One region of the Actinokineospora spheciospongiae genome, then DNA from elsewhere that is predicted to be linked to it. Evidence: riboswitches for the same ligand, from Rfam matches in the RefSeq annotation. Region 1 holds a riboswitch; the other holds the start of a gene.

What was found. A riboswitch is a leader RNA that binds a small molecule or an ion and turns the genes downstream of it on or off. The one in region 1 is predicted to bind glycine.
Region 2: it holds a riboswitch for glycine, as region 1 does, so the genes downstream of both, gcvP (aminomethyl-transferring glycine dehydrogenase) here and gcvT (glycine cleavage system aminomethyltransferase GcvT) in region 1, are expected to answer to the same signal.

What each region holds. Positions count from the first base shown of each region.
Region 1 covers NZ_QHCP01000005.1:522,310-537,925, reverse strand. The annotation lists gene DFQ13_RS16660 (L-serine ammonia-lyase) at 1-871, opposite strand, end outside; gene glyA (serine hydroxymethyltransferase) at 946-2,217, opposite strand; gene gcvH (glycine cleavage system protein GcvH) at 2,229-2,606, opposite strand; gene gcvT (glycine cleavage system aminomethyltransferase GcvT) at 2,625-3,722, opposite strand; glycine riboswitch at 3,936-4,033, opposite strand; gene DFQ13_RS16640 (energy-coupling factor ABC transporter ATP-binding protein) at 4,175-4,942, opposite strand; gene cbiQ (cobalt ECF transporter T component CbiQ) at 4,942-5,700, opposite strand; gene DFQ13_RS16630 (PDGLE domain-containing protein) at 5,703-6,053, opposite strand; gene DFQ13_RS16625 (energy-coupling factor ABC transporter permease) at 6,050-6,751, opposite strand; gene DFQ13_RS16620 (oxygenase MpaB family protein) at 6,896-8,002, shown strand; gene DFQ13_RS16615 (Zn-dependent alcohol dehydrogenase) at 8,048-9,127, opposite strand; gene DFQ13_RS16610 (acyl-CoA dehydrogenase family protein) at 9,226-10,395, opposite strand; gene DFQ13_RS16605 (acyl-CoA dehydrogenase family protein) at 10,406-11,557, opposite strand; gene DFQ13_RS16600 (TetR/AcrR family transcriptional regulator) at 11,663-12,289, shown strand; gene DFQ13_RS16595 (GTP-binding protein) at 12,349-12,951, opposite strand; gene DFQ13_RS16590 (DUF742 domain-containing protein) at 12,932-13,483, opposite strand; gene DFQ13_RS16585 (roadblock/LC7 domain-containing protein) at 13,491-13,931, opposite strand; gene DFQ13_RS16580 (nitrate- and nitrite sensing domain-containing protein) at 13,977-15,616, opposite strand, start outside.
Region 2 covers NZ_QHCP01000018.1:19,085-34,700, forward strand. The annotation lists gene uvrB (excinuclease ABC subunit UvrB) at 1-147, shown strand, start outside; gene DFQ13_RS31040 (MFS transporter) at 263-1,489, opposite strand; gene DFQ13_RS31045 (alpha/beta fold hydrolase) at 1,552-2,388, opposite strand; gene DFQ13_RS33385 (hypothetical protein) at 2,434-2,619, opposite strand; gene DFQ13_RS31050 (crotonase/enoyl-CoA hydratase family protein) at 2,750-3,574, shown strand; gene DFQ13_RS31055 (AMP-binding protein) at 3,650-5,359, shown strand; gene DFQ13_RS31060 (type 1 glutamine amidotransferase domain-containing protein) at 5,416-5,982, shown strand; gene DFQ13_RS31065 (hypothetical protein) at 6,104-6,346, shown strand; gene DFQ13_RS31070 (CDP-alcohol phosphatidyltransferase family protein) at 6,401-7,021, shown strand; gene gcvH (glycine cleavage system protein GcvH) at 7,071-7,451, shown strand; gene garA (glycogen accumulation regulator GarA) at 7,655-8,110, shown strand; gene ftsR (transcriptional regulator FtsR) at 8,121-8,804, shown strand; gene DFQ13_RS31090 (bifunctional nuclease family protein) at 8,958-9,431, shown strand; gene DFQ13_RS31095 (MerR family transcriptional regulator) at 9,601-10,182, shown strand; gene DFQ13_RS31100 (GNAT family N-acetyltransferase) at 10,211-10,987, opposite strand; glycine riboswitch at 11,064-11,164, shown strand; gene gcvP (aminomethyl-transferring glycine dehydrogenase) at 11,343-14,216, shown strand; gene DFQ13_RS31110 (hypothetical protein) at 14,389-14,586, opposite strand; gene DFQ13_RS31115 (aldo/keto reductase) at 14,817-15,616, shown strand, end outside.

The sequences.
Region 1 (15,616 bases):
CGTTGGTGGGCGCGGTGACGACCCGGCCGCCGGAGGCGTTCTCCTCGTTGACCGCGAGCGCGTAGAGGCTCACCCAGTCCATGACGTAGAGCGGGTCGCCCGCGCCATCCTCGGCGAGCAGCTTCTCGTGCAGCGCCTTGGCGCGGCGCGGGACCTTGAGGCCGCCGGGGAGGGTGCCGTCGCGCGCGCACCCGGCCGCCACGCAGTCGCGCATGACCTGCCAGATGTCGAGCAGGCCCGCGCGGACCTCGGCCTCGGTGCGCCACACCAGTTCGTTGGCCAGCATCACCCCGGCGACGGTCAGCCCGTGCGCGGCGCAGTGCGCGAGCAGGTCGGCACCGGTGCGGAACGGGTACGGCACCGGGGTGGTGTCGGCGGAGATCACCGGCCCGTCGGCGGCCTCCTGGTCGAGCACGAAGCCGCCGCCCACCGAGTAGTAGGTGCGCTCGGCGAGCCGCTCCCCCGCCGCGTCGAAGGCGGTGAAGGTCATGCCGTTGGGGTGCAGCGGCAGCGCCTTGCGGCGGTGCATGACCAGGTCGGTGTCCTCGGTGAAGGCGATCGGGTGGGTGCCGAGCAGCCGCAGCCCGGCCGTGGCCCGGATCGCCGCGACCCTGGTGGGCACCGCGTCGGTGTCGATGTCCTCGGGGCGTTCGCCCTCCAGGCCGAGCAGCACGGCCTTGTCGCTGCCGTGGCCGTGCCCGGTGGCGCCGAGCGAGCCGAACAGCTCGGCGCGGACCCGAGCGACCCGGTCGAGCAGCCCGGCGGCGCGCAGGCCGTCGGCGAAGATCAGCGCGGCGCGCATCGGGCCCACGGTGTGTGAACTCGACGGCCCGATGCCGATGCTGAACAGGTCGAAGACGCTGACCGCCACGACGTTTCTCCTCGGTGTGTCATGACGGCGCGGCGGCGGGGGCCGGATCGCGGCCCCCGCCTGCGTCCGTCGTCTCAGCCCAGCTCGGGGTAGAGCGGGCGGCGCTTGACCAGCAGGGCCACGCGGTCGCGCAGCGCGGAGCTGGTTTCCTCGTCGAAGTCGGGCCGCAGCGCGACGGCGATGATGTCGGCGACCTCGGCGAAGTCCTCGGCGTCGAAGCCGCGGGTGGCCAGCGCCGGGGTGCCGATCCGCAGGCCCGAGGTCACCATCGGCGGCCGGGGGTCGAACGGGACGGCGTTGCGGTTGACGGTGATGCCGATGCCGTGCAGGCGGTCCTCGGCCTGCTGCCCGTCGAGCTGCGAGTCCACCAGGTCGACCAGGACCAGGTGCACGTCGGTGCCCCCGGAGGACACCTTGACGCCCGCCGCGGCGGCGTCGGGCGCGGAGAGCCGGTCGGCCAGGATGCGCGCGCCCTCCAGGACGCGGCGCTGCCGCTCGGCGAACTCCTCGGTGGCGGCGATCTTGAACGCCACCGCCTTGGCGGCGATCACGTGCTCGAGCGGGCCGCCCTGCTGGCCGGGGAACACCGCCGAGTTGACCTTCTTGGCCAGCTCCTGGGTGGACAGGATCACCCCGCCGCGCGGACCGCCGAGGGTCTTGTGCGTGGTGGTGGTGACCAGGTCGGCGTGCGGCACCGGGCTCGGGTGCAGGCCAGCGGCGACCAGGCCTGCGAAGTGCGCCATGTCGACCATGAGCTTGGCGCCCACCGAGTCGGCGATGCGGCGGAACTCGGCGAAGTCGAGCTGGCGCGGGTAGGCCGACCAGCCCGCGATGACTAGCTGCGGCTTGTGCTCCTGGGCCAGGCGCTCGACCTCGGCCATGTCGACCAGGCCGGTCTCCTTGTCGACGTGGTAGGCGGCGACGTTGTAGAGCTTGCCGGAGAAATTGATCTTCATGCCGTGCGTGAGGTGGCCGCCGTGGGCCAGGTCCAGCCCGAGGATGGTGTCGCCGGGCTTGAGCACCGAGACCATCGCCGCGGCGTTGGCCTGCGCGCCCGAGTGCGGCTGCACGTTGGCGTGCTCGGCGCCGAAGAGGGCCTTCACCCGGTCGATGGCGAGCTGCTCGACCACGTCGACGTGCTCGCAGCCGCCGTAGTAGCGCTTGCCGGGGTAGCCCTCGGCGTACTTGTTGGTCAGGACCGAGCCCTGGGCCTGGAGCACCCCGAGCGGGGCGAAGTTCTCGGAGGCGATCATCTCCAGGGTGTCCTGCTGGCGGCGCAGCTCGGCGTCGACGGCGGCGGAGACCTCCGGGTCGACCTCGGCCAGCGGCTGTGCGAACGTGCTCATCGTGGTCTCCCTCAGTCCGTCTCGGCGATCAGCGCGGTGTACTCGGTGGCGGTGAGCAGTTCGGGGGTGCCGGTCACCCGGACCCGGAACAGCCAGCCGTCGCCGAACGGGTCGAGGTTGACGTGCTCGGGGCTGTCCACCACCGCGTCGTTGACCTCGGTGACCTCGCCGGAGACCGGCGCGAACAGCTCGCTGACGGACTTGGTCGACTCGATCTCGCCGCACGCCTCGCCCACCTCGACGGTGGCGCCGACCTCGGGAAGCTGCACGAAGACCACGTCGCCGAGGGAGTCGGCGGCGTACTTCGTCACCCCCACCGTGGCGGTGTCGCCGCCCAGGTCGACCCACTCGTGCTCCTCGGTGTAGCCGAGGTTCTCCGGGATGCTCATCTCGTTCTCGATCTCCTGCTAGGCGGGACGCTGGTAGAAGGGCAGCTCGACGACCTCGACCGGGAGGGCCGTACCCCGGACGTCGACCGACAGCGCGGTGCCCGGGGCACTGGCGGCCACCGGGACGTAGGCCAGCGCGACCGGGTGGCCGAGGGTCGGCGAGAGGGCGCCGCTGGTGACCGTACCGACCCGGTTCCCGGCCGCGTCGAGCACCGCGTACCCGGGCCGGGGGGCGCGCTTGCCGGTGGTGACCAGGCCCACCAGCACCTTGTCCTCCACGTCGGCGTCGCGCCTGCGCTCCAGCGCCGCCCGCCCGACGAAGTCCCCCTTGTCGAACTTCACGACCCGGCCCAGGGCGGCGTCGAACGGGGTCAGCTCGGCGGTCAGCTCGTTGCCGTAGAGCGGCATCCCCGCCTCCAGCCGGAGCGTGTCGCGGCAGGCCAGCCCGGCCGGGACGAGCCCGCGGCCCTCCCCGGCAGCGCTCAGCGCCCGCCACACGTCGGGAGCCAGGGCGCCGTCGACGTAGAGCTCGAAGCCGTCCTCACCGGTGTAGCCGGTGCGGGCCAGCAGCACGTCGTGCCCGGCCGCGGTCGCCGCGACGCCGGCGTAGTACGGCAGCGCGTCCAGGTCGGCGCCGGTGACCTCGCGCACGATCGCCGCCGAGTTCGGCCCCTGCACGGCGATCAGCGCGGTCTGCGCGGAGCGGTCGACGACCTCGACGTCGAAGGCCGCGGCCCGCGAGACCAGTTCGGCGGCCACCAGGGCGGCGTTGGAGGCGTTCGCCACGACCAGGTACCGGTCCTCGGCGAGCCGGTAGACCACCAGGTCGTCGAGGACGCCGCCGGACTCGGCGCAGATCATGGTGTAGCGCGCGCGGCCCGGCTTCACCGCCGACAGCTTGCCCACCAGGGCGTAGTCCAGGGCGGCGGCGGCCTCCGGGCCGGTCAGCTCGATCTCGCCCATGTGGCTGAGGTCGAACAGGCCCGCAGCCGTGCGCACCGCCTTGTGCTCGGCCAGTTCGCTGCCGTAGCGCAGGGGCATCGCCCAGCCTGCGAAGTCGGTGAACGAGGCGCCGAGGGCCTCGTGCACCGCGTGCAGCGGGGAGGGTGTGCTCATGGGAGTCCGTTCTCCTTCGGCCGGGCGGGGGTGCTCAACCGTCCACAATCAGCGTGGCACGGACGGCGCGAGTTCGGGGCGAGAGGTGTGCGGCCTGTGGACAACTCCGCCCGCTGTCGCCCGGGTCCTGTGGACAACCGGGGGCGGGGCGGCGCGGTGGCCGGGGTGGGGACGAGCGCGGGCATGCAGGAGTTCCTCCGCTTCCGGATCGGGAACTCCCCCTCTGTCATGTGACCTGAGAGCTTCACCGCCCGGGGGCGGCTTGCACCGTGGGTGAGGCGCGGACGCGCCTGCTTTCCAGAGTGGCCTGGCCTGGGACGGTAGCTGTACCTGAGAGATTCCGGGGAGTTTGCTCCTTCGGTGCCCCAGCTCGCGCTGGAGGCTCTCCCGTCCTGGCTCGTGACGGCCCGATATTCGCTTGTGTGGGCTCAACCTAACCGGCGGACGGGCGGTCAGTCCAGCCTGAAGCCGAACGGCAGCTCCAACCGGTGCGCCGCGAGCAGCGCGGTGTCGGCCAGCAGCTCCCGGGTGGGGCCGTCCGCGACCACCACGCCCTCGTCGACGAGCACGCTGCGCGGGCACAACTGCAACGCGTAGGGCAGGTCGTGGGTGACCATGAGCGTGGTGCGGCCCAGGCCCAGCAGCACCTCGGCGAGTTCGCGCCGGGCGACCGGCTCCAGGTTCGCCGAGGGCTCGTCGAGGACGAGGACCTCCGGGTCGCAGGCCAGCACCGTGGCCAGCGCCACCCGCCGCCGCTGCCCGCCGGACAGGTGCATCGGCGAGCGGTCGGCGTGCTCGGCCATGCCGACCGCGGCCAGCGCCGCGGCCACCCTGGCGTCGAGTTCGGCGCCGCGCAGGCCGAAGTTGGCGGGCCCGAACGCGACGTCCTCGCGGACGGTCGGCATGAAGAGCTGGTCGTCGGGGTCCTGGAAGACGATGCCGACCCGGCGGCGGACCTCGCGCAGGTTCGCCTTGGCCACCGGCAGCCCGGCGACCGCCACCCGCCCGGCCCCGGGGGTGTGCACGCCGTTGAGGTGCAGCACCAGCGTGGTCTTGCCCGCGCCGTTGGGGCCCAGCACGGCGACCCGCTCCCCCGGCTCGACCCGCAGGTCGATGCCGAACAGCGCCTGGTGCCCGTCGGGGTAGGCGTAGGCCAGGCCCTCCACCAGCAGCGCGGGCGGATGGGTGGTCGGGGTGTCATCCGCGGCGGTCTCCGGCATCACCCCCACAGTGTGGTCCCCAGGACGAGCGCGGCGCCCACCGCGGGGACCAGGCCCGCGAGCCAGGTCCGGGGTGCGGCGGCCCGCCCGGCGTCGGGCATGGTGCCGGTCCAGCCGCGCGAGACCATCGCCAGGTGGACCCGTTCGCCGCGCTCGTAGCTGCGGATGAACAGGGTGCCGACGGCGCGGGCGGTGGCCCCGGCCTGCCACAGGAAGCGCGGGTCGTGACCGCGGCAGATGCGGGCGACCCGCATCCGGGCCGCCTCGGCGGAGATGACCTCCAGGTAGCGCAGCATGAGCGTGGCGATGGTGATCACCAGGGCGGGCACCCGCAGGCGCTGCAACCCGACCAGCAGGTCCCGGGGCGAGGTGGTGGCCGACAGGGTCAGCGACACCAGCACGCCGAGGGTGCCCTTGGCCAGGATGTTCCAGCCCGCCAGCAGCCCGGTCTCCGACAGCCGCAGCCCCAGCAGCCCCACGGTCGGCCCGCCCGCGGTGAACGGCAGCACCACGGCCAGCACGACGAACGGCGCCTCGATCAGCGCCCGCTTCGCCAGCCACCCCGGCGGGACGCGGGCGAGCGCCCACACGCAGGCCAGCAGCAGCAGGTACAGCCCGAACGCCGCGAACTCCCCGCGCGGGGTGGACACCACGCACAGCACCACGGCGAGCGCGGCGACGACCTTGACCTGCGCGGGCAGCCGGTGCACGGCGGTGTCGCCGGGGCGGTGCAGCAGGTGCGCGTGACCCGCACCCACCGCTACTGCTTCGCGGGCCGCTTGCGCAGCACCCAGAACAGCCCGCCCGCGAGCACGAGCGTCACCACCACGCCGAGCACCCCGGCGACCCCGGAAAGCCCTTCGTCGCCGTTGACCGCGTAGTCGGCGAACGGGCTGTCGGCGAGCTTGTGGTCCTGGGCGTTGCGCGCGATGCAGTCGCCGAGCAGTTCCTCGCCCTCCGGCGTCTCCCGGACCTCGCAGCCCTGGAGGGTGGCGTGGTCGAGGCCGTCGGGGTTGGAGTCGGCGAAGTAGGACACCCCGCCCGCCAGCACGAGCGCGATCAGCAGGAAGCCGAGCAGGAAACCGGTGTTGCGCCTGGGGTTCGTGGTCATGCCGCCGCCTTCCCGCGCAGCTCCAGCGGCTTCTGGGTGCCGCGCAACAGGTACACCAGGTCCGGCCGCACCGCCGCGACCGCGCCGACGGTCAGCGCGGTGATCATGCCCTCGCCGATCCCGATCAGCACGTGCACGCCGAGGATGGTCGCGGCCACGGTGCCCAGGTCGAACGCCGCGTCGCCGCCGATGGCGAACTCCAGCACGAACCCGAGCGAGGCGACCACGGTGTTGACCAGCGCGGCCACGAACGCCACCGCGACCAGCCCGGCCCGGCCGCGCGCGGCGAACCGCTTGAGGCCCAGCGCGACGAGGAAGCCCGCCGCGGTGCCGATCAGGGCCATGTTGGTGATGTTGGCGCCGATCGCGCTCAGCCCGCCGTCGGAGAACACCAGCGCCTGCACGACCAGCACGATCGACACGCACAGCGCGCCGACCCACGGCCCGACCAGGATCGCCGCGAGCGCCCCGCCGAGCAGGTGCCCGGAGACGCCCGCGAGCACGGGGAAGTTGAGCATCTGGGTGGCGAAGACGAACGCGGCGACCAGCCCGGCCATCGGGGCGGTGCGGTCGTCGAGGTCGGCGCGGGCGCGCACGGCCGCGAACCCCACCCCGACCACGGCCACGCCGATGAACAGCAGGGTGGTCGGCGAGTTCAGCAGGCCGTCGCTCATGTGCATGGCGACCGAGGTGGTCATGGCACCTCCAGGGCGGGGACGGGACCGGCCGAGCCTATTGCGCAGGGGGTGCTAACGCCATTGCCTGGCAACAACGACCCGCGTGCAGCGGATCACTCCATAGAGGGAACGTGCAGCCAGTCACACTGCGCCTACACTCCGCTGGTGCTGACCACCGAAAGACTGAACGCGCTACGCCACGAAGGCGACCCCCTCGCCGACACCGTCATCGAGGACCTGATGACCACCGGCGAGATCGACCGGGTCAACGCGGTCCTGTCCGAGTTCCGCGGCAACGCCCAGACCATCCCGGAGAACCTGCCGCCGCGGGTGCGCGAGTACCTAGTCGCCACCGACGTGCCGCCCGCCTGGCTGGACGCGGACCGGGTGGCCGGGGCGCGGGAGTTCTTCGTCGACGACGGCGCGCACGTGGCGTCGGTGCTGTCCTACGGGGCGATGGTCGAGTGCTACGCCCAAGAGGTGCCCGCGAAGGTGCTGACCGCCACCCACCGGCTCAACCAGCCGCACCGCAGGCTCGCCGAGACCTCGCAGTTCGTGCTGAACATGATGGCCGTGGACCCGTTCGGCGACGGCGGCGCCTTCGTGCCGACCATCCAGAAGACCCGCCTCATCCACGCCGCGGTCCGCTACATGCTCTCCCACTCCCCCGGCTGGGACACGGCCGCCGACGGCGTCCCGGTCTGCCAGCGCGACCTGCTCGGCGCGCTGCTGATCTTCTCGGTGCGGGTGGTGCACGGGATGCGCCGGATCGGGGTGTCGGTCACCGAGGTGGAGGCCGAGGACTACTGGCACGTGTGGCGGGTCGCCGGGGCGATGCTGGGCATCCGGGAGGACGTGCTGCCGGAGACCTTTGCCGAGGCAGACGAGCTGAACGCGGTGCTGCTCGACGGCGGTTTCAGCCCGTCGCCGGAGGGCACCGAGCTGACCGCGCAGATCCTCGCGCTGTACCAGGACTTCGTGCCGGGGCGGGCGTTCGACGGGGTGGTGCCCGCCATGGTGCGCCAGACCATCGGCCACGAGATCGCCGACATGGTGGACGTCCCGAACTCCCCCGGCTGGAACCGCGTGGTCGGCGGCGGCGTGCGGGCGCTGCGGGCGCTGGAGCGGGCCGAGGACAACAACCGGGTGGCGCGGGCTGTGCTGGACAAGGCGGGCGGTGTGCTGTTGAAGACCAGCGCCCGGATGCTGACCGGCGGTCGCGCCACCCCGCTGGCCATCCCGGCGGGGCTGCGCGGCTGCCCGATGGGCTGAGGACCGCGTCCTCGGAGCCGGACACCCGGCTCCGAGGACGGGTGTTCAGAAGCGGATCAGCGTCCGGCCGCCCTTGCCCCGGCGCATGTCCTCGAAGGCCTGCTCCACGCCGTCGAGGTCGGTCGTGGTGGTGACCAGGCCGTCCAGGTCGAGCTTGCCCTCGGCGACGAGGTCGAGCAGCAGCGCGACGTCGACGTCGGGGTCGGTGGAGCCGAACAGGCAGCCGGTGAGGCTGCGGCCCTGCCAGTACAGCTCCAGCGCGCTGAACTCGACCATCGCCTTGGCGCTGCCCACGCCGACCACCACCACGTGCCCGCCGCGGCGGCTGGCCGACCAGGCGGTGCGGATGGTGGCGGGGATGCCGACGCACTCGAAGGAGACGTCGGCGCCGCGACCGCCGGTGAGCTTGCGGACCGCCTTCGCCGTGGTCTCGTCGGACACCAGGAAGTGCGTCGCGCCCTGGGCCGTGGCCAGTTCGGCCTTCTCGGCGTGCACGTCGACGGCGATGATCGGGTCCGCGCCCGCGATCCGCGCCGCCTGGAGCACCGACAGGCCGATGCCGCCCACGCCGACGACGACCACGGCCTGACCCGGCCGCACCTTGGCGGTGTTGAAGACGGCGCCCGCGCCGGTGAGGACCGCGCAGCCCAGGACGGCGGCCTGCTCCAGCGGCACGTCGTCGGGGATCTTCACCGCGCCGCGCTCGGGGACGATGGTCTCCTCGGCGAAGGCACCCGCGCCCAGGCCGGGGTAGAGGTCGGTGCCGTCGGCGAGGGTGCCGTGCGGGACCGCCGCGGCGTCGGAGTTGTGCGCGCACAGCCACGGCTCGCCGTTGTCGCAGAACCAGCACTCGCGGCACGGCGGCGCCCAGTTGAGCAGCACGTGGTCGCCGGGTGCCACCCGGGTGACACCGTCGCCGACAGCGGTGACGACGCCCGCGCCCTCGTGGCCGAGGACCGCGGGGACCGGCTGGCGCAGGGTCCCGTTGGACAGCGACAGGTCCGAGTGGCAAACCCCCGCGGCGACGACCTTCACCCGCACCCGGCCGGGCCCCGGCTCGGGCAGCACGATGTCGGTGACCTCCAGCGGTTTGCCCTGCTCGGACAGAACGGCTGCCCTGACCATGTCGCTCCTCGGATCTGTTGCTGCTGTGGGTGGTGTCGCCGCGGTGGCAGGCCCCCATGCTCCACCACACCGGCGGAGCACGGGGGGTGAGCTGCGTCTTAGCCCAGCGTGCCGGAAATGCTGGCGTGGCCCTTGAGGATGTTGCGGGCGATGGTGCGGCGCTGGATCTCGTCGGTGCCCTCGTAGATGCGCAGCAGCCGCAGCTCCCGGTACCAGCGCTCGACCGGCAGTTCCCGGGTGTAGCCCATCCCGCCGTGGATCTGCAGGACGCGGTCGACGATCTCGTTGGCCTTCTGCCCGCCGTAGAGCTTGGCGATGGACTGCACGTGCCGGGAGTCCCCGCCCTGGTCGACGACCCAGGCGGCGTGCAGCACCAGCCAGCGCAGGGCCTCGATCTCCACGGCGGAGTCCGCGATCATCCACTGGATGGCCTGGCGGTTGGCGATCGGCTCGCCGAAGGTGACCCGGGTGTTGGCGTGCTCCACCGCCATCTCCACCAGGCGCTCGCAGGCGCCCAGGGCGCGGGCGGGCAGCATGTACCGGCCGCGGCCGATCCACTTCATCGCCAGCTCGAAGCCGCGGCCGACCTCGCCGAGGATGTTCTCCTTCGGCACCCGGACGTCCTCGAAGACCAGCGCGGCCGGGCCCCACTCGCCCATGGTGTCGATGTACTCCGAGCGCCACCCCTGGTCGCGGTCGACCAGGAAGCAGGTCACGCCACCATTGGCGCCCTTCTCCTTGTCGGTAACCGCGAAGACCATCGTGAAGTCGGCCTCGTTGCCGCCGGTGATGAAGGTCTTCTCACCGTTGATGATCCAGTCGGTGCCGTCCTGGCGGGCGCTGGTGCGGATCGCCCTGGCGTCGGAGCCCGCGCCGGGTTCGGTGATGGCGAAGCAGGAGCGGCGCTCACCGGAGAGCGTGGGCAGCAGGTAGCGCTGCTTCTGCTCGTCGTTGGCGTAGTAGAGGATGTTGTCGGCGTATCCGCCGAAGCGGAACTGGACGAACGAGCGGCCCAGTTCGGCCTCCAGCAGCGCCGACATCACCGCGCCCAGGCCCATGCCGCCGTACTCCTCGGGCGTCTGCACGCCCCAGAAGCCCGACGCCTTGGCCTTGTCCTGCAACTCCACCAGGACGTCGTGGGTCAGGCCGGGCTGGTTGGCGCGCTCGCGGCGCAGCACCTCCTGCTCCAGCGGCTGGATCTCCTTGCGCACGAAGGTGCGCACCCAGTCGCGGACCGACTGCTCTTCCTCACTCAGGGAGAAATCCACGGCTCGCTCCTCACACGAAGGCGTTGATGCCGGTCAGCGCGCGGCCGATCAGCAGCTTCTGGATCTGGGTGGTGCCCTCGTAGAGGGTCATCACGCGGGCGTCGCGCAGGTACTTCGCCACCGGGTACTCGTCGAGGTAGCCGTAGCCGCCGAAGACCTGGATGGCGAGGTTGGCGGCGGTGACGGCGTTCTCGCTGGCGTACAGCTTGGCCATCGAGGCGGCGGTGCCGAAGGGCTGGCCGCGCTCGATCAGGTCGGCCACCCGCCACACCAGCAGCCGGGCGGCGTCGGTGTTGACCGCCATGTCGGCCAGCATCTCCTGCACGAGCTGGTAGCCGGCGATGGGCTTGCCGAACTGGGTGCGCTCCAGGGCGTACTTGACGCTGGCCTCCAGCGCGCCCTTGGCCAGCCCGACGCACCCGGCGGCGACGGACATGCGGCCCTTGTCCAGCGCGGTCATGGCGATCTTGAACCCGACCCCCTCGTCGCCGAGGCGGGCGGAGGCGGGGACGCGCACGCCGTCGAGGATCAGCTCACCGGTCGACTGGCCGCGCAGGCCCAGCTTGCCCTTGATTTCGCGGTGCTCGAAGCCCGCGGCGTCGGTCGGCACCAGGAAGGCGCTGACGCCCTTGGCGCCGGGCCCGCCGGTGCGGGCGAAGACGAGGGCGACGTCGGCCCAGGTCCCGTTGGTGATGAACATCTTCGAGCCGGTGATGACGTAGTCGTCACCTTCGCGGATGGCCTTGGTGGACAGGTTGCCCGCGTCGGAGCCGGTGTCGGGCTCGGTCAGGCCGAAGCAGGCCAGCGACTCGCCGGAGGAGATGCGCGGCAGCCAGTGCCGCTTCTGCTCCTCGGTGCCCCACTTGTCGATGGACTTGCCGACCAGGCCCAGGGAGACGCTGACGATGCCCCGGATCGCCGAGTCGCCGCGGCCCAGCTCCTCCATCATCAGGCAGTAGCTGAGGTTGTCGCCGCCGGAGCCGCCGTACTCCTCCGGGATGGTCATACCCAGGAAACCGACCGCGCCCAGCTTGCCGACGATGTCGCGGTCGACCGCCTCGCGCCGGTCCCACTCGCGCGAGTGGGGCACGACCTCGCGGTCGATGAAGTCCCTGGCGAGGTCCCACAGCGCCTGCTGCTCGCCGGTGAGGGCCAGATCCATTCCGTCTCCCGTCGCTAAACCATACGGTGTTAGGTTTAGTCAGGATAGGATGCCGCCAACCCCGGTGCAACAGGGCGCGGGCGTGACCCGGGAGACAGCGAACCAGTGCCACGGCCGACCACACCGCTGCTGAGCCGCACGCGCATCCGCGAGCACGCCCTGCAGGTCGTCGACGCCGCCGGTCTCGACGGCCTGTCGATGCGCAAGCTGGCGAGCGGGCTCGGCGTGCAGGCGGCGTCGCTCTACAGCCACTACCGCACGAAGGACGAACTCCTCCAGGACATCGCGGACTCGGTCATGTCCGCGGTGGACGTCTCCGACTTCGCCGGGACGGACTGGCAGGCGGGCCTGCGCACCTGGGCCCGCTCCTACCGCGCGGCCCTCGCCGCCCACCCGAACCTCGTCCCCGTCCTCGCCGCGGGCCCCGCCCGCCGGGAAACCGCCCTGCAACGCGCCGACGCCGTCCACGGCGGCCTGGTCCGCGCGGGCTGGCCGCCCCGCTACGCGACGATGATCGGCGCCTCCACCAAGTACCTCGTCCTGGGCGCGGCCATGTCGTCGTTCTCCCGCGGCTTCGAAGCCGACGTGCAGGTCTACGTGGACCGCTACCCCCACCTCGACCAGGCCCACCGCCTCCGCGACCACGCCGACGAGATCGACGCGGAGAGCTTCGAACTGGCCCTGGAGGCGTTCGTCACCGGCCTGGTCGCCCTGCGCTCCCGCGTGGGGTGAACCCGGCGGCAGACCCCGGTCGGCGGGGTCCGCTCCCCCGGCCCGCCGGGGTCACCCGGTCAGGAGACGCCCGCGCCGTGCAGGGTGACCCAGCGCTGCATGGCGTACTCGACCATGGTGATGAGGGTCTGCTTGACGCTCGCCCGGTCCCGCGCGTCGCAGGCGATGATGGGGACCTCCGGGGAGATGGCGAGGGCGTCGCGGACCTCTTCGAGGTCGTGGTTGAGGACGCCGTCGAAGCAGTTGAGGCCGATGACGTAGGGCAGTTCGCGCTCCTCGAAGAAGTCGATCGGGGAGAAGGAGTCCGCCAGGCGCCGGGTGTCGGCCAGGACCACCGCGCCGATCGCGCCGCGCACCAGGTCGTCCCACATGAACCAGAAGCGCTGCTGGCCGGGGGTGCCGAACAGGTACAGGATGAGGTCGGAGTCCAGCGAGACGCGGCCGAAGTCCATGGCCACCGTGGTGGTGGTCTTCTCCGGGGTGGCCGTGGTGTCGTCGATGTCGGTGCTGGCGCTGGTCATCACCGCCTCGGTGGTGAGGGGGACGATCTCCGACACCGCACCGACGAAGGTGGTCTTGCCCGCGCCGAAGCCACCGGCGACGACGATCTTGACCGAGGTCAGCGTCGGGGCCGCCGCGTCCTCATAGCCGACGGAGTCCACTGAGTACCCTTTCCATCAACACCAGGTGCGCGCGGTTGGCGCCACCGGTGGCTGTCTTGTGCACGGTGACCAGCCCAAGCTGGGCCATGTCGCCCAGCAGGACCTTGGCGACGCCCAGCGGGGCGCCCATCAGGGTGGCGACCTCGGCGACCGACCGCGGCTCGTGGCACAGCCTGGCGATCGCCCGGTGCTCGGACTCGGCGAACGCGACCGCGTCGGCGGCCCGGTCGCTGGTGGACACCATGGTCTCCACCCGCAGCTCGAAGGTGGAGCGGGTGCGACCCCTGGTCCAGGCGTAGGGCCGCACGATCGACGACTGCTCCTGCGGCTCCGGGGCGAACTCCGGCTCCGGGGCGAACACCGGTTCCGGCTCGGTGCCCGGCCACTGCGGCTCCACCGCGCCGCGCTCGGGGACCGGCGGCGGGTCGGGTGGGGCCACCACCTCGGTGCGCGGCGGCCTGCGCCGGTCCTGGCCGCCGAACGTGAAGCCGTTCAGCAGCTCGGCGAAGCCCGCGTCGGGGATGTCGTTCATGCCGGCCTCACGCAGGCTGCCGGACCATCCGGCCGGAGGAGCCCTGCAGCGCGGCCCGCAGCTCCGGGGTGAGGATCTGCCCGACCCGGTCGACCAGCAGGGTCATCTCGTAGGCGACCTGCCCGATGTCGCAGGTGGGGGCGGCCAGGATGGCCAGGCAGGAACCGTCGCTGATCGCCATCAGGAGCATGATGCCGCGCTCCATCTCCACCACGGTCTCCTTGACCGCGCCCGCCTCGAAGCAGCGGGCCGCGCCCTGGGTCAGGCTGATCACCCCGGAGGCGACCGCCGCGAGCTGGTCGGCGCGGTCGATCGGGAGCCGCGACGAGGACGTCAGCAGCAACCCGTCCGCGGAGACCACCACCGCGTGCGCGACACCGGTGACCCGCTCGGCGAAGTCGTTCACCAGCCACCCGAACTGGCTCGGCTTGGACTGCGTGGTCGTCATCGTGCTCCATTCCTCGTCTTCACTGTGTTCTGGGTGCGCACCGGGTCAGGTCCACCCACGTCCGGGTTCCGGGTCGTCCGGGCCGCCGCGCCGGGCGAGGCTCTCCCGGCCGCGGCCGATGCCCCGCTGCAGGCTGCCCAGCCGGGAGCGCAGCGCCGCGGCGTCGCGCTCCATCAGCGGGCCGCCCGACTGCGCGCGGGTCTCGTCGACGCTGCCGGGCAGCAGCCGCTCGCGCGGGGTGCGCCGGGGCAGCCCGCCGTCGGCGACCTCGGCGGGGTCGGTGTCGGCGGAGATCCGCCAGCCCGCGCCGCGCAGGTCGGGGCCGACCGGTTCGGGTGCGGCGGGCGCGTGGGCACCGCGCGCCCGGTGGATGCCGCGCTGGTAGCTGGAGAGCCGTTCGCGCAGCTCGGCCGCGTCGCGGGAGCCGACCGGGGCGCCGGGGGGCAGCGCGCGGGCCGCGGGGGGCTGCCCGATGCTGCCGGGCACCAGGTTGCGCCGCGGCGTGCGGCGCGGCAGCCCGGTGTCGGTGAAGTCCTCCGGGGTGGTGGCCGCGACCGCCTGGGCGGTGCTGAAACCCCGGTCGGCGGCGAAGTCCCAGCCCGTGGTCGGCGGCGTGCGCAGGTCCTCTGGGCGCGAGGTCGGGTCGTCGGTGACCGAGCGGAACCAGGCCGAGATCATCTCGTCGAAGATCGGCGTGGTCTCGTGCAGGGCGTCGACCGGCCGGGCCGCGCCGGGGGTCCGGCCGGTCACCGGGGGCGTGTCCCACCAGCCGGTCTGCTCGACCGCGGGCATCGGGTCGAACAGCCGGGTTCCGGAGTCCGGGGCGGGCGGGTGCTCGGCGGGTTTGCGCGGTTCCCGCCTGGGCAGCGGGACGTGGTCGACGACGGGCTTGGCGGCCTCCGGCTCGCGCGGCGGCGGCACCGCCTCCGGCATCCGGGCGCCGTCGCCGCCGGTGCGCGGGGCCGCCGGGGTGCGCCGGGGCAGGCCGCCGGTGGCGGGCTTGTCGGCCTTGGTGGGCGGGGTCGGCTTGGCGGAACCGTTCGGTGGCGTCGGCTTGGCGGGCCGCGTCGACTTGATGAACGGGGTCGGCTTGATGGGGTTGGGGGGTGGGGTGGGCCGTTGGGTGGGTGCGGCGGAGCCGTTGGCGCCGTTGCCGTTCACCCGGTTCCCGTTGGCGGTGGCGCCGTTCGTGGAACCGTTGACGGCGCTGCCGTTGGACCCGTCGTTCGTCGGACCGCTGTGCCGGGGGGCGCCGTTGGCGCGGCTCCCGGTGCCGCCGAGCAGGCCGGTCCCGTTGGCACCGCGGGCACTCCCGTTGCTGCCGTTGACGCCGCCACCGTTGACGCCGTGGCCGCCGTTGACACCCCGGCCGTTCGCGCCGCTGCCGTTCGCGCCGCTGCCGTTCGGGGCGCGGCCGGTGCCGTTGGCGCCTCGGCCCGCACCTGGGGCGCCGTTGCCGTTGACGCCGGTGGCGGGGCCGCTGCCGTTGGTCGGGCCGCTGCCGTTGGCGGGGCTGGTGGTGCCGCGGGGGAGGCCGCCGGGCGGGGTGGTGGGGGCGGGGGCCTTCGGCGGCACCGGGGGCAGGTCGACGACGTTGGAGGTGACCAGGTCGGCCGGGATGAGCACGGTGGCCCGGGTGCCGGACTGGTTGCCCGGCCGGAGCTGGACCTGCACCCCGTGCCGGG
Region 2 (15,616 bases), on a different contig from region 1:
GAACTCGCCGACCTCGTCCAGCAGCTCACCGACCAGATGATGGGCGCAGCCCGCGACCTCCAGTTCGAACTCGCGGGCCGCCTCCGCGACGAGATCCACGACCTCAAGCGCGAACTCCGCGGCATGGACGCGGCGGGCATCAAGTGACCCGGGGCGCCTGCCCGGCGGTCACCCGGGCAGGCGCCGAGCCGGGCACGTGGACGACCGGGAACCGGCCCGGCGAAGCCCATCGCGCCGCCGGTGTGCGCGCTGCCGGGCAGCGTCAGGGCACCGGCCGCGCGTCGCCCCGGGTCAGGGCGCGCAGGCTCGGTGAGCACAGGGCGCCGGCCACGGCGAGCACGACCAGGACCGCGAGCCCGCTCAGCGTCAGCGCCGTGCCGAAGCGGTGCGACAGCGGCCCGACCGCGATCTCCCCGATCGGGATGGCGACGAACGACCCCGCCGCGTCGTAGGAGTAGACCCGGGCCAGGTGGTCCTGCGGCACGTTCTCCTGCAGCGCCACGTCCCAGGCGATGCCGAACTGCTCCACGGCGAACCCGCCGACGAAGTTGGCCGCCAGCAGCGGCACCACCTGCGGCGCGTGCGCCAGGGTGAGCAGCGGCAGCGCCATCACCGCCACCAGCGCGGTGCCGAACACCAGCGCCCGCCGCGGCTGCCACCGGCTCGCCAGCACCCCGCCGACCAGCGCGCCGACGGTCTGCGCGCCCAGCACGAATCCCCAGGCGAGCCTGCCGACGGTGGTGTCGGCCACCGAGGGCCCGAGCACCTGCATCCCGCCGATCACCGCCGCGTTGATCACCATCATCGCCGCGACCACCGACCACACCCAGGACCGGGCGGTGAACTCCCGCCACCCGGCGCGCAGGTCCGCCCACGGCCGGGTCGGGGCGTCGTCGTCGATCTCCGGTGCCCGGACCCGCGCGTAGAACAGCGACGCGACCGCGAAGATCCCCGCCGCCACCGCCATCGCCCAGCCCGGCGAGGCCAGCGCCGCGAGCATCCCGCCCAGCGACGCCCCGGTGACCACGGCGGTGTTGATGCCCATCCGCACCAGCGCGTTCGCCTGCCGCACCAGCCCCGGCGGCACGGTCTGCGGGGTCAGCGCCGACGCGGCGGGCAGCGACGCCGCCGACACCGCGCCGTTGACCACGCTCAGCACCACCAGCAGCGGCACCGACGCGAACCCGAGCAGCACCGCCGCCGCGGTCAGCGCCTGCGACACCGCCGCGGCCGTGCTCGCGCCCTGCAGGATCACCGACCGGGGCAGCCGGTCGGCCAGCACCCCGCCGAGCAGCAGCAGCGCCACGTTGGCGATCGACCGCGCCCCCACCACGATCCCCAGCGCCACCACCGACCCGGTCAGGTCCAGCACGGCGAACGCCAGCGCCACCGGCGCGATCGCGTTGCCGACGAACGTGGTGACCCGGCCGATGGCCAGCCTGCGGAACATCCCCTCGCGCAGCGGCGCGAAGAACCCGTTTCCCCCCATGCGCGGAGTCTGGTGCAGCACCGGGGGGAGGTGTCAAATCCCGACCAACCGGATTCCCGGCCTCATTCCGCCCTGGCGGTGGCGGCGCCGGTCGCGGCGAAGCACTCGTCGAGGAACCCGGTGATCGCCGTGGTCAGCCGGTTCGGGGTGAACCGCAGCTCGACCGGGCTGCTCGCCTCGATGAACCGCGCGTCCGGCAGCTCGCCTGCCAGCATGTGCGCGTCGCCGAAGGGGTGGATCGGGTCGCGCTTGTGCCCGATCACCAGTGCGGGGACCGCGATCGCGGCGCGCAGCGTGGTGGGCGGGGCGATCCGCCCGAAGAAGATGCCGTGCACCGCCGCCGCCATCGCGGCGGGCTCCTGGCGCAGGGTCTCGGTCACGGTGTCCACCCACTGGTGCCCGCGCGGCACCCGGTCGGCCAGCCAGGCCACCGCGCGCACGGCGGGCGGCAGGAACCGGGCGGTGAACAGCAGCGGGGTGAAGGCCAGCAGCCCGGCCACGATCGCGTTGTCCAGCACCGGCATCTCCACGACCACGCCGAGCAGCCGCTCCGGCGCGGCCACCGCCACCTCCAGGGTGACGTTGGCGCCCAGCGAGGTGCCGCCGACGACCGCGCGCTCGACCCCCAGGTGGTCGAGCAGGCCGACGACCTGGGTGGCCCAGGTGCTCATGGAGTAGCGCCACGACTCGGTCGGGCGGTCGGACTCGCCGTGCCCCAGCAGGTCCAGGGTGACCACCCGGTACCCGGCGGCGGCCAGTGACCTGGCCAGCGGGGCGTGCATGGTCCTGGTCATGAGCTGGCCGTGGGTCAGCACGACCAGCCGGTCCCCGCTGCCGAACTCGGTGTAGCGCAGGGTGTGCCCGGTGAAGGTGAACGAGTGCGCGCGCTCCACGGTCATCCCCTCAGGTTACCCGCCGGTAGGGCTTCGTGGGACCGGTGGCGCTCAGTCCGAGTCGCGCCTGCGCCGACCGCCGGGCTGGGCCTGCGGCTGCGGCGGTTGCGCGGCGGGCCGGGGGGCGGCGGCGGTCTCCCCCTCGGGCTGCTCGGCCGCGTCCTCGGTGCCGCCCGCGCGCATCTCGCGCAGCAGTTCGTCGAAGATCGGCGTGGACATCACGCTCTGGCTTGCCATCCGGGCTCCCCTCGTTCTGGCTCGCGTGCGCAACTTACCGGCCGGGCCCGACGACCCACGGCCATTCGGGTCACTCGATCGGGTGCAAGGGGGGTTGGTCTGGATGTTACCGATGGGTAATACTGGTTCCATGACGGAGAACCTGGTCTCGCTCAAGGTCGACGTGGCCGACCACATCGCCGAAGTCACCCTGCTCGGCCCCGGCAAGGGCAACGCCATGGGCCCCGACTTCTGGCGGGAGCTGCCGCTGGTGTTCGGCGAACTCGACGCCGACCCGGAGGTCCGCGCGGTCGTGCTGACCGGCAGCGGCCCGCACTTCTCCTACGGCCTCGACCTGCCCGCGATGATGTCCTCCTGGGGCGGCCTGCTCGGCGCCGACTCGCTGGCGGGCCCGCGCACCGACTTCCTCACCCAGATCCGCGGCCTGCAGGACTCGGTCACCTCCATCGCCGCCTGCCGCAAGCCGGTGATCGCCGCGGTCAGCGGCTGGTGCATCGGCGGCGGGGTCGACGTCATCGCCGCCGCCGACATCCGCATCGCCAGCGCCGACGCCAAGTTCAGCGTCCGCGAGGTCAAGGTCGCCATCGTCGCCGACCTGGGCAGCCTGCAACGCCTCTCCGGCATCATCGGCGAGGGCCACCTGCGCGAACTCGCGCTCACCGGCAAGAACATCGACGCCGCCCGCGCCCAGCGCATCGGCCTGGTCAACGACGTCCACGACGACCAGGCCGCGGTCCTCGCCGCCGCCCGTGAACTCGCCGCCGAGATCGCCGCCAACCCGCCGCTGGTCGTGCAGGGCACCAAGGACGTCCTCGGCCAGGAGCGCGACCGCCGCGTCGCCGACGGGCTGCGCTACGTCGCCGCCTGGAACGCCGCCTTCCTCCCCAGCAAGGACCTCGGCGAAGCGGTGCAGGCCTTCCTGGAGCGCAGGCCGCCGGAGTTCAGGGGCGCCTGACGCCGGGGGAGTGGCGGGTGGCACGCCGGTAGGGCAGGCTCGATCGCGGTTGTCGAGTCAACGAGGAGCAGAACCGTGCGCCAGGCCACCGACGAGTTCCGTGCCGCCCGCGACTTCCTGCTGGAGCACGGCGACGACTACGACCGCGCTTACGCCGGGTTCGAGTGGCCCCGACCGTCGAGCTTCAACTGGGCGCTGGACTGGTTCGACGTCGTGGCCGCCGAGGAGCCCACCGCGAGCAGGCCCGCGCTGTGGATCGTCGAGGAGGACGGCACCGAGGGGAAGTGGACCTACGCGGAGCTGTCGCGCCGCTCGGACCAGGTGGCCAACTGGTTGCGCGGGCTCGGCGTGCGGCGGGGCGACCGGCTGGTGCTGATGCTGGGCAACCAGGGCGAGCTGTGGGAGGTCATCCTGGCCTCGATCAAGCTCGGGGCGGTGATCATCCCGGCCACCACCCTGCTCGCCGCCGCCGACCTGCGCGACCGGGTGGACCGCGGGCTGGCCAAGCACGTGGTGGTCCGGTCCGCCGACACCGCGAAGTTCGACGACGTGCCCGGCCACTACACCCGCATCGCCGTGGGGGAGCCGGTCGACGGGTGGGAGTCCTACGCCGATTCGACCGAGACCCCCGCGCGGTTCACCCCGGACGGGCCGACCGGGGCGGACGACACGCTGCTGCTCTACTTCACCTCCGGCACCACCGCCCGGCCCAAGCTGGTCGAGCACACGCACGTGTCCTACCCGGTGGGCCACCTGTCCACCATGTACTGGATCGGCCTGCGCCCCGGCGACGTGCACCTCAACATCTCCTCGCCCGGCTGGGCCAAGCACGCCTGGAGCAACGTCTTCGCGCCGTGGAACGCCGAGGCCACCGTGTTCATCCACAACTACAGCCGGTTCGACGCGACCGCGCTGATGTCGCAGATGGACCGGTGCGGGGTCACCAGCTTCTGCGCCCCGCCCACCGTCTGGCGGATGCTCATCCAGGCCGACCTCAGCCAGTTGCGGACCCCGCCGCAGAAGGTGGTCGGGGCCGGGGAGCCGCTCAACCCCGAGGTGATCGAGCAGGTGTCGAGGGCGTGGGGGGTGACCATCCGCGACGGGTTCGGCCAGACCGAGACCAGCGTGCAGGTCGCCAACACCCCCGGCCAGCCGGTGAAGGCGGGCTCGATGGGCCGCCCGCTGCCCGGGTTCCGCATCGCCCTGGTCGACCCGGCCACCGGCGACCTCGCCGACGAGGGCGAGATCTGCGTGGAGCTGGCCTCCCGGCCGGTCGGGCTGATGGTGGGCTACGCCGACGACAACGAGCGCACCGCCGAGTCCATGCGCGACGGCCACTACCACACCGGTGACGTCGGTTCCCGCGACGCGGACGGCTACATCACCTACGTCGGCCGCGCCGACGACGTGTTCAAGGCCTCCGACTACCGAATCTCCCCGTTCGAGCTGGAGAGCGCCCTGATCGAGCACCCCGCCGTGGCCGAGGCCGCCGTGGTGCCGTCCCCGGACCCGATCCGGCTGTCGGTGCCCAAGGCGTACGTGGTGCTGGCGGCCGGGTACGAGCCCGACGCCGACACCGCCCGGTCCATCCTGGCCTTCGCCCGCGAGCAGTTGGCCCCCTACAAGCGCATCCGCAGGCTGGAGTTCGGCGAGCTGCCCAAGACCATCTCCGGCAAGATCCGCCGCGTCGAGCTGCGCGGGCGCGAGCGCGACGCCCACTCGGGGACCGGCGCTCGGGTCGCGGGCGAGTTCACCGAGGACGACTTCCCCGACCTACGCGGATGATTGAGCGTCCCCCGGTCGGGAAACCCCTCTGGGACAACCCGACCGGAAGGAGCACCATGTCGCCCCTCACCGACTGCAAGGTCGCGTTCCTCGTGGCCCCCGAGGGCATCGAGCAGGTCGAGCTGACCGAGCCGTGGAAGGCGGTCGAGAACGCCGGGGGCACCCCCGTGCTGGTCTCCACCGACAGCGGCACCGTGCAGGCGTTCAACCACCTGGACAAGGCCGACACGTTCCCGGTGGACAAGACGACCGCCGACGCCGACCCGGCCGACTACGCCGCGCTCGTGCTGCCCGGCGGGGTGGCGAACCCGGACTTCCTGCGCACCGACCCCGGCGCGGTCCGCTTCACCAAGACGTTCTTCGACACCGGCAAGCCGGTCGCGGCGATCTGCCACGCGCCGTGGACGCTGATCGAGGCCGACGTCGTGCGCGGGCGCCGGGTCACCTCGTGGCCGAGCCTGCAAACCGACCTGCGCAACGCGGGCGCGGAGTGGGTGGACCAGGAGGTCGTCGTGGACACCTCCGACGGCTCCACCCTGGTGACCAGCCGCAAGCCCGACGACCTGCCCCGGTTCTGCGAAACCCTCCTGGAAGTCCTGGCGCAGGAGAAGGTTTCGCATTAACACCCCACACCCGGGACCTTAACAAGCGGTAACGCCTTTTGTGCGGACCGTTGCTAACACGGGGTGCTTGGCTTCCGACATGCCGGTCGGAAGCCGGCCCCCGTGGCAGTGAGGACACGTGATGAGCAAGACGACGCAGATCGACGCACCGACCGACGCACCCCCCGCGATACCCGGCGGCCCGCCCGCACCCGGCACCGCGCGGTCCCTGCCGACCGCCCCGTGCAGCGTGGTGTGGAGCAACGGCCGCGCCTTCGTCCTCGAACCGCCCGTCTGGGTGGGCCTCGACGGGTACGGCAGGCCCGCCCGCCTGACCCCCGCCGCGCTGGACCGGCAGGGTTGGACCCACCACCGGGCCTGCTGACCCGGACGAGCGACCACCCGCCGGGGCGGGGCCCCGCCCGAATACGCTGCGGTCATGTCCGACGCGGCCCCCGGCCCTCCCGACGACCCGGGGGAGCGACTCCCCGACCGGGTGCTCACCATCCCCAACGCACTCAGCGTGCTGCGGTTGGCGGGCGTGCCGGTCTTCCTGTACCTGCTGCTGGGTCCGCGGGCCGACGGGTGGGCGATCGCGCTGCTGATGTTCAGCGGCCTGTCGGACTACCTCGACGGCAAGATCGCCCGCTGGCTCGACCAGACCAGCAGGCTCGGCGCGCTGCTCGACCCCGCCGCCGACCGGCTCTACACCCTGGCCACGATCGTCGCCTTCGTCCTGCGCGACATCGTGCCGTGGTGGGTGGCGGCCGTGCTGGTGGCCAGGGACCTGCTGGTGGCGGGCTGCATCGGCCTCCTCCGGCGGGGCGGCTTCGCCCCGCCGGAGGTGACCTACATCGGCAAGGCGGCCACGTTCAACCTGATGTACGCCTTCCCGCTGCTGCTGCTCGCCCAGGGGGCCTCCACCGCCGCCACGATCGCCCGGCCGATCGCGTACGCGCTGGCCATCTGGGGCGCGGGCCTGTTCCTGTACTCAGGATTGCTCTACGTGGTGCAGACGCGCACGGCACTGCGCCACCACCCCGGACCGGTCTGCATCTAAGCTCTCCGGCACCCGGCCTGCGAGGCTCGTCGTGAGAGGGCGACCGAAGGTGATTCCCGAAGAACTGCGCTACACCGAAGAACACGAGTGGGTGGCGACCAAGACCGAGGTGCTGGTCCGGGTCGGCATCACCGAATACGCCCAGCAGCAGCTCGGCGACGTGGTGTTCGTCCAGCTGCCCGAGGTCGGCGACCGGGTCGAGCAGGGCTCCCCGATCGGCGAGGTCGAGTCGACCAAGAGCGTCTCCGAGCTGTACGCCCCGCTCACCGGCGAGGTCACGGCGGTCAACGACGAGGCGGTCGAGGCGCCCGACCTGCTCAACTCCGACCCCTACGGCGAGGGCTGGCTGGTGGAGATCACCATCGACGACCCCGACGCCGTCGAGGCCCTCCTCGACGCCGAGGGCTACCAGCCGCTGACCCGCGACTAGGCAGGCCCGGGACCGCCCTGATCAGGGGCCGGTTTCCCGGAACCCGGTCCGGCGCCGCGCCGCGTCCGGTGCCGCCCGCGGCGCCGCGGGCGTGAGACGATCTTCACCCTTTCCCCCGGCAGCGGGGGACCACCGTCCGGCCGGTTGATCGCGCACGGTACGTTGGCACTGTTCAGCGAAGTACCAGCAGGAGGAGAGCTCAGGTGAGCACGAACGACGGGCCCGGCGTCCCGCCGGAGCAGTCTCCGGAACGGACTTCGGTCTTCCGGGCCGACTTCCTCGCCGACCCCGAGGCCCGCACCGAGGCCCCCGCCCCCGAGCCCGCCGTCGCGGGCGTGGACGCCCTGCCCGCCGGGTCCGCCCTGCTGGTGGTCAAGCGCGGCCCGAACGCGGGCTCGCGCTTCCTGCTCGACCGCGACACCACCAGCGCGGGACGGCACCCCGACAGCGACATCTTCCTCGACGACGTCACCGTCTCCCGGCGGCACGCGGAGTTCCGCCGCGAGGGCGGCGAGTTCGTGGTGATCGACGTGGGCAGCCTCAACGGCACCTACGTCAACCGCGAGCCCGTCGACCAGGCCGTGCTGGCCGGTGGCGACGAGGTGCAGATCGGCAAGTTCCGCCTGGTGTTCCTCACCGGTCCGGGCGCGGGAGCCTAGGGGTCGCCGAGTGGCGGGCGCGGCGGCGCGGCCGGAACGGGACGGGGCGAGCATCGGCGCGGTGCTCGAGCGCCTGCGCCCCGAGTTCCCGGACGTGACCATCTCCAAGATCCGGTTCCTGGAATCGGAGGGGCTGGTCAGCCCGGAGCGCACGCCATCGGGGTACCGGCGGTTCACCGAGGCTGATGTGGCCAGGCTGCGCTTCGTGCTCGCCGCCCAGCGCGACCAGTACTTACCGCTGCGGGTCATCCGCGAGCAGCTCGACAACGGCCGCCCGCCCGTGCGGGCGGCCGAACCCGAGCCGGTGGACCCGCTGCCGGAGGGCGCCCGGTTGCCGCGCGCCGAGGTGCTGGCCAGGGCCGGGGTCGGCGACGACCTGCTCAGCGCCCTGGAGGAGTACGGCCTGCTGACCGCTGACCGCGACGGCCACTACGACGGCGGCGCGGTCTCCATCGCCCGCACGGCGGCCTCGCTCGCGGCCTACGGCATCGAGCCCAGGCACCTGCGCGCCTTCCGCGCCGCGGCCGAGCGCGAGGTGGGGCTGGTCGAGCAGGTGGTCGCCCCGCTGTACCGGCAGCGCGACCCGGCGGCCCGCGGTCGGGCCGACGAGGTGGCCCGCGACCTGGCCGACCTGTCGGTCGACCTGCACGCCCTGCTGGTCCGCGCGGGTCTGCGCAGGCTGACCGGGACCTGAGTTCACCGCCCCGGCCCTTCCCGGTGTGACCAGATCAGAAGTGGAATGGTTGCGCACAGGGTCCGGATGGCGGGTAGCGTCGAGGCCGGGGATCGGCGATCCTCAAGGGATACGGGACGCCGATGCCCCATCGAGCGGAGGGAGGCGAGCCCGATGAGCGAGATGCGCGTCGTGGGCGTCCGGGTGGAGTTGCCCCAGAACCAGCCCATCCTGTTGCTGCGCGAGGCCGAGGGGGAGCGGTACCTCCCGATCTGGATCGGGTCGGTCGAGGCCACCGCGATCGCCCTGGAGCAGCAGGGGGTGCGACCTGCCCGGCCGCTGACCCACGACCTGCTCAAGGACGTGATCGGGGCGCTCGGGCGCGAGCTGGAGCAGGTCCGGATCACCGACCTGAAGGAGGGCACCTTCTTCGCGGAGCTGGTCTTCGACGGCGACATCCGGGTCTCGGCCCGCCCCAGCGACTCGGTGGCCCTCGCCCTGCGGGTGGGGGTGCCCATCCACGCGGAGGACTCCGTCCTGCAGGAGGCCGGGCTGATCATCCCGGACGAGCAGGAGGACGAGGTGGAGAAGTTCCGCGAGTTCCTCGACTCGGTCTCGCCCGAGGACTTCCGCGGCGCCGACACCTGAGTCGCGCCGCGCCCCGCGCGTCGCGTTGACCTCCCCGCGCGCCCGATTTACCGTCAGGAACTGAGCGTCGTCTCCGGTGGGTGGGGCTCGACCGTGCGCCCCCCACCGCCGACGTGCTCGGCCGACGGTTCCCCACAGCGGAACGGGCGGTCTCGTTCGCCGGCCGCCGATGGCCGGACGAGGGGAGGCAGGCGTGTTCGAGCAGGGTACGGACTCCGGGGAACAGGGTGAGCTGTTCCCGGACGCCTCGCTGCCGGACGAGCTGGTCGGCTACCGCGGTCCCGCCGCGTGCCAGATCGCGGGCATCACCTACCGGCAGCTCGACTACTGGGCCCGGACCGGGCTGGTGGTCCCCACCGTCCGCAGCGCCGCCGGGTCCGGTTCGCAGCGGTTGTACTCGTTCAAGGACGTCCTGGTCCTCAAAGTGGTCAAGCGCCTCCTGGACACCGGTGTCTCGTTGCAGAACATCCGAGTGGCTGTGGAGCACCTGCGCAAGCGGGGAGTCCGGGATCTGGCCAGAATCACCCTGTTCAGCGACGGCACGACGGTGTACGAGTGCACCTCGCCGGAAGAGGTCGTCGACCTGCTCCAGGGCGGGCAGGGCGTGTTCGGCATCGCCGTCTCGGGGGCGATCCGCGAGATCAGCGGCACGATCCACGAGTTCCCGGCCGAGCGCGCCGACGGCCTGGAGTTGGACCAGCCCAACCAGGACGAGCTGACCCGCCGCCGCAACGCCCGCAACGCGGGCTGAGACCCGCACGCCCGTCGAGGGCGGGCCGTCACTCCGGCAGCGTGTACGGCGTGGTCGAGGTCAGCTCCACGAAGCCCAACCGCTCCAGGATCGGCCTGCTCGTCGGCAGCGCGTCCACGTGCAGGTACCGCACCCCCCGCGCCCGCGCCAGCTCCGCCCGGTGCGACACCAGCGCCCGGTAGACCCCGCGGCGGCGCCACCCGGGCAACGTCCCGCCGCCCCACAGGCCCGCGAACGCCGTCCCCGGGTAGTACTCGGTCCGCGCGGCGCTCACCGGCACCCCGTCGGCCACGGCGAGGAGCACGTCCAGCCGGGACGGTGACTCCACCAACTGCTCCAGCAGCCGCTCCCCGAGCCACCCGAACGGCGCCCCGAACGCCGCCTCGTGCACCCGCACCACCGCCTCGACCCCCGCCGCGTCGCGCACCGGCACCAGCGACACCCCGGCGGGCGGGGCCACCCCGGGCACGGCCGCGGCCTCCGCCACCATCACCGCCTCCACCTGCCCCGGCCGCAGCCCGGCCGCCACCAGGTGCACCGGCAGCGTCCGGAACCGGTCGTGGTGGTAGTGCTTCCACTCGCAGTCGCCCGGCAGCACCCGGAACCGGGCGACCTCCTCGGCGACCACCGCGTCCGCCGTCGTGGCGTCCAGGTCGGACCACACCACCCCGGACCAGCCGCGGGGGCGCTCGTCCACGTGCCGGGTGACGTGCGGGGTGCGCTCGACCACCGCGTGGTCGTCCAGGGCGGGCAGGTCGCGGCGCAGGTCGTGGTCCAGGGCGGCGAGGGCGGCGGATGTGTCCATCCCCGCATCCGACCACGTCCCGGGCGGCGACGCGAGGTTTCGGCGCGTCCGCGGGTTAGACTCGTCGGGACGTCGACGAACCCGCGCGGGAGAGTCCGGACGGCCCACCGGCCGCACCGGCGCCGAAGGAGCAAATCCTCCCCGGAACCTCTCAGGCAAACGGACCGCGTGGGTGAGGCGCCTCTGGAAAGCGGGTCGCCCGGGCATCGCCGGGTGACCCCGCCGAAGGTGCAAGTCCGCCCACTGGCCGGACGAAGCTCTCAGGCGCCCGGGTGATCGGGCACGGACAGAGGGGGAGGGCCCAGGGCAGCGCAGCCCGCCCCGGCCCGACCCCGAAACCCGGAGGTAGCCCCGCATGACCAGTGACCGCATCCCCCTCGCCGCCCTGGAGCACGGGACCCCGTTCGCCGACCGGCACGTCGGGCCGCGCCCGGCGGAACTGGCCCGCATCCTCGACGTCATCGGCGTCGGGTCGCTGGAGGAGCTGGCGCACCGCGCGGTCCCCGAGTCGATCCGCGAGGGCGACCTGACCCTGTCGCTGCCCGAGCCCGCCACCGAGCACGGGGCGCTGGCCGAGCTGCGCGCGCTCGCCGCCCGCAACACCACGCTGACCCAGATGATCGGCCTGGGCTACCACGGCACCCAGACCCCGCCGGTGATCCGGCGCAACGTGCTGGAGAGCCCCGCCTGGTACACCGCCTACACCCCGTACCAGCCGGAGATCTCCCAGGGCAGGTTGGAAGCGCTGCTGAACTTCCAGACCATGGTCGCCGACCTGGCCGGGCTGCCCACCGCGAACGCCTCGATGCTCGACGAGTCGACCGCCGCGGCCGAGGCGATGACCCTGCTGCGCCGCGGCGGCCGGTCGAAGTCCCCCCGGTTCGTCGTCGACGCCGACACCTACCCGCAGACCATCGCGGTGATCGAGACCAGGGCCGAGCCGCTGGGCATCGACCTGGTCGTCGCCGACCTGGCCGACGGGCTGCCCGAGGGCGAGTTCTACGGCGTCCTGCTGTCCTACCCGGGCGCGTCCGGCGCCGTCCGCGACCACGCCGCGCTGATCGCCGAGGCGCACGAGCGCGGCGCCAAGGTCGCCGTCGCCGCCGACCTGCTGGCGCTGACCCTGCTGCGCCCGCCGGGGGAGATCGGCGCGGACGTCGTCGTGGGCACCACCCAGCGCTTCGGCGTGCCGATGGGCTTCGGCGGCCCGCACGCCGGGTACATGGCCGTCGCCAAGGGCCTGGAGCGCCAGTTGCCCGGGCGGTTGGTCGGGGTGAGCACCGACGCCGACGGCGCGCTGGCCTACCGGCTGGCGTTGCAGACCCGCGAGCAGCACATCCGCCGGGAGAAGGCCACCTCCAACATCTGCACCGCGCAGGTGCTGCTCGCCGTGGTCGCCTCGATGTACGCGGTCTACCACGGCCCCGACGGGCTGCGCGCGATCGCCACCCGCACCCACCGGATGGCCGCCGTCCTGGCCGAGGGCCTGCGCGCGGGCGGCGTCGAGGTCGTGGCCGACGGGTTCTTCGACACCGTGACCCTGCGGGTCCCCGGCCGCGCCGCCGACGTGGTGGTCGCCGCCCGCGACCTGGGCGTCAACCTGCGGCTGACCGACGCCGACCACGTGGGCGTCACCACCGACGAGACCACCACCCGCGCCCACTTGGAGCTGGTTTGGCGGGCCTTCGGCGTGTCCGGCGACGTGGACGCCCTGGACCTGCGGACCGCCGACGCGCTGCCCGCCGCGCTGCTGCGCGAGTCGGCGTACCTGACGCACCCGGTGTTCTCCGCGCACCGCTCCGAGACCGCCCTGCTGCGCTACCTGCGCGCGCTGTCGGACAAGGACGTGGCGCTGGACCGGAGCATGATCCCGCTGGGGTCGTGCACGATGAAGCTCAACGCCACCGCGGAGATGGAGCCGATCACCTGGCCCGCCTTCGCCGACCTGCACCCGTTCGCCCCCGCCGACCAAGCCGAGGGCATCCTGCGGGTGGTGGCGGACCTGGAGCGCTGGCTGGCCGAGCTGACCGGCTACGACGCGGTGAGCCTGCAGCCGAACGCGGGCAGCCAGGGCGAGTTCGCGGGCCTGCTGGCCATCCGCGCCTACCACCGCTCCCAGGGCCACGGGGAGCGCGACGTCTGCCTGATCCCGTCGAGCGCGCACGGCACCAACGCCGCCAGCGCGGTCATGGCCGGGATGCGCGTCGCCGTGGTCAAGTGCGACGACTCCGGCAACGTCGACCTGGACCACTTGCGGCTGATGGTCGAGGAGCACAAGGCGGACCTCGCCGCCATCATGATCACCTACCCGTCCACGCACGGGGTGTACGAGGACACCGTCCGCGAGGTGTGCGGGCTGGTGCACGACGCGGGCGGCCAGGTCTACGTCGACGGCGCCAACCTCAACGCGCTGATCGGCCTCGCCCGCTACGGCAAGTTCGGCTCCGACGTGTCGCACCTGAACCTGCACAAGACCTTCTGCATCCCGCACGGCGGCGGCGGCCCCGGCGTCGGCCCGATCGGCGTCCGGGAGCACCTGGCGCCGTTCCTGCCCAACCACCCCCTCCAGCCCACCGCGGGCCCGGAGACCGGTGTCGGCCCGATCAGCGCCGCCCCCTGGGGTTCGGCGTCGATCCTGCCGATCTCCTGGGCCTACGTCCGCATGATGGGCGCCGACGGCCTGCGCCGCGCCACCCTGACCGCGGTCGCCGCGGCCAACTACGTCGCCAGGGTCCTCGACGAGCACTACCCGGTCCTCTACACCGGCGAGGGCGGCCACGTCGCCCACGAGTGCATCCTCGACCTGCGCCCCATCACCAAGGCCACGGGCATCACGGTCGACGACGTCGCCAAGCGCCTCGCCGACTACGGCCTGCACGCCCCCACGATGTCGTTCCCGGTCGCGGGCACCCTCATGGTCGAGCCGACGGAGAGCGAGGACCTCGCCGAGATCGACCGCTTCTGCGACGCCATGATCGCCATCCGCCGCGAGATCGACCAGGTCGCGGCGGGCGACTGGCCCCGCGACGACAACCCGCTGGTCAACGCCCCGCACACGGCGGCGTCGGTCACCGGCAAGTGGGACCACCCGTACAGCCGCGAGGAAGCGGTCTTCCCCGCGGGCACGGCCGCCCCCAAGGTCTGGCCCCCCGTCCGCCGCATCGACGGCGCCAAGGGCGACCGCAACCTGGTCTGCTCCTGCCCGCCGATCGAGGCGTTCAGCGGCTGAGGACGCGGCTCGGGTCCGCGGTGCGCACCGCGGACCCGAGCCGACCCCCGGAGTTCTCGTGTGGAACCGACCCGCGGCGGCGCCTGCCGCGGGCCGCCCTCAGCGCGCGCACCGGTTGATCAGGCGGTGCGCGCGGTCAGTGCTGCTCAGTGCTGCTCGGTGCTGGTTGCTGCTACGCCCTGGCCAGGCTGTAGCGCTGCTTGACGGGGTCCGAGTGCAGGACCCGGACGTCGAGGGTCGTGCCGACCTCGACGGTCTCGCCGTACAGCAGGCCGTGGGTGCCGTCCGGGTGCTCGACGAACGAACCGAACGGCGCCACGTCCACAACCGTGCCGGTGAAGGTCTCGTCGACCTGGGGGAACATGCGCATCTCACCTCCTCTCCCGCGCGAGTCCACTCAGGACTTTCAACGCGGGGGGAGGGCCCCGGATCACGTCAGTGCCGGGCGACCGTTCTGTGTGCGGCGCGAGGCCGACCCGGCAGTCATGCCACCACCCTATCGGGGGACATCTCACAAGGGGAAGCCCACGGGGAAGTTTCGGTCGCGGGCCGTCGTTGGCAACCCGCAGAGACCAACGCGATCCGGAGGTTGCACACTCGATGTCCACAGTCCCCAACGTCACGCTCAACGACGGCACCACCATCCCGCAGCTCGGCTACGGCGTGTGGCAGGTCCCCAAGGACGAGGTGACCGCCGCGGTGACCACTGCCCTGGAGGCCGGCTACCGCGGCATCGACACCGCGGCGATCTACGGCAACGAGGAGGGCACCGGCGCCGCCATCGCCGCCTCGGGCATCCCCCGCGAGGACCTGCACGTCACCACCAAGCTGTGGAACTCCGAACAGGGCTACGACTCCACCCTCCGCGCCTTCGACGAGAGCATGGCCAAGCTCGGCCTGGACTACCTCGACCTGTACCTGATCCACTGGGCCGCCCCCCGGCAGGACAAGTACGTCGACACCTTCAAGGCCTTCGAGAAGCTGCGCGCCGACGGCCGGGTCCGCTCCATCGGCGTCTCCAACTTCCACGTCCCACACCTGGAGCGCCTGCTCGCCGAGACGGACGTGGTCCCCTCGGTCAACCAGATCGAACTGCACCCCAACCTCCAGCAGGCCGAACTGCGCGCCTTCCACGAGAAGCACGGCATCGCCACCGAGGCCTGGAGCCCCTTGGCCTCCGGCCAGCTCCTCAAGGACAAGACCATCGCCGCGATCGGCGAGAAGCACGGCAAGTCCACCGCCCAGGTGATCCTGCGCTGGCACCTCGACCTGGGCAACATCGTCATCCCCAAGTCGGTCACCCCCGCCCGAATCCAAGCCAACATCGACGTCTTCGACTTCACCCTCGACGACGACGACCGCAAGACCCTGGCGGCCCTGGACAACGGCACCCGCACCGG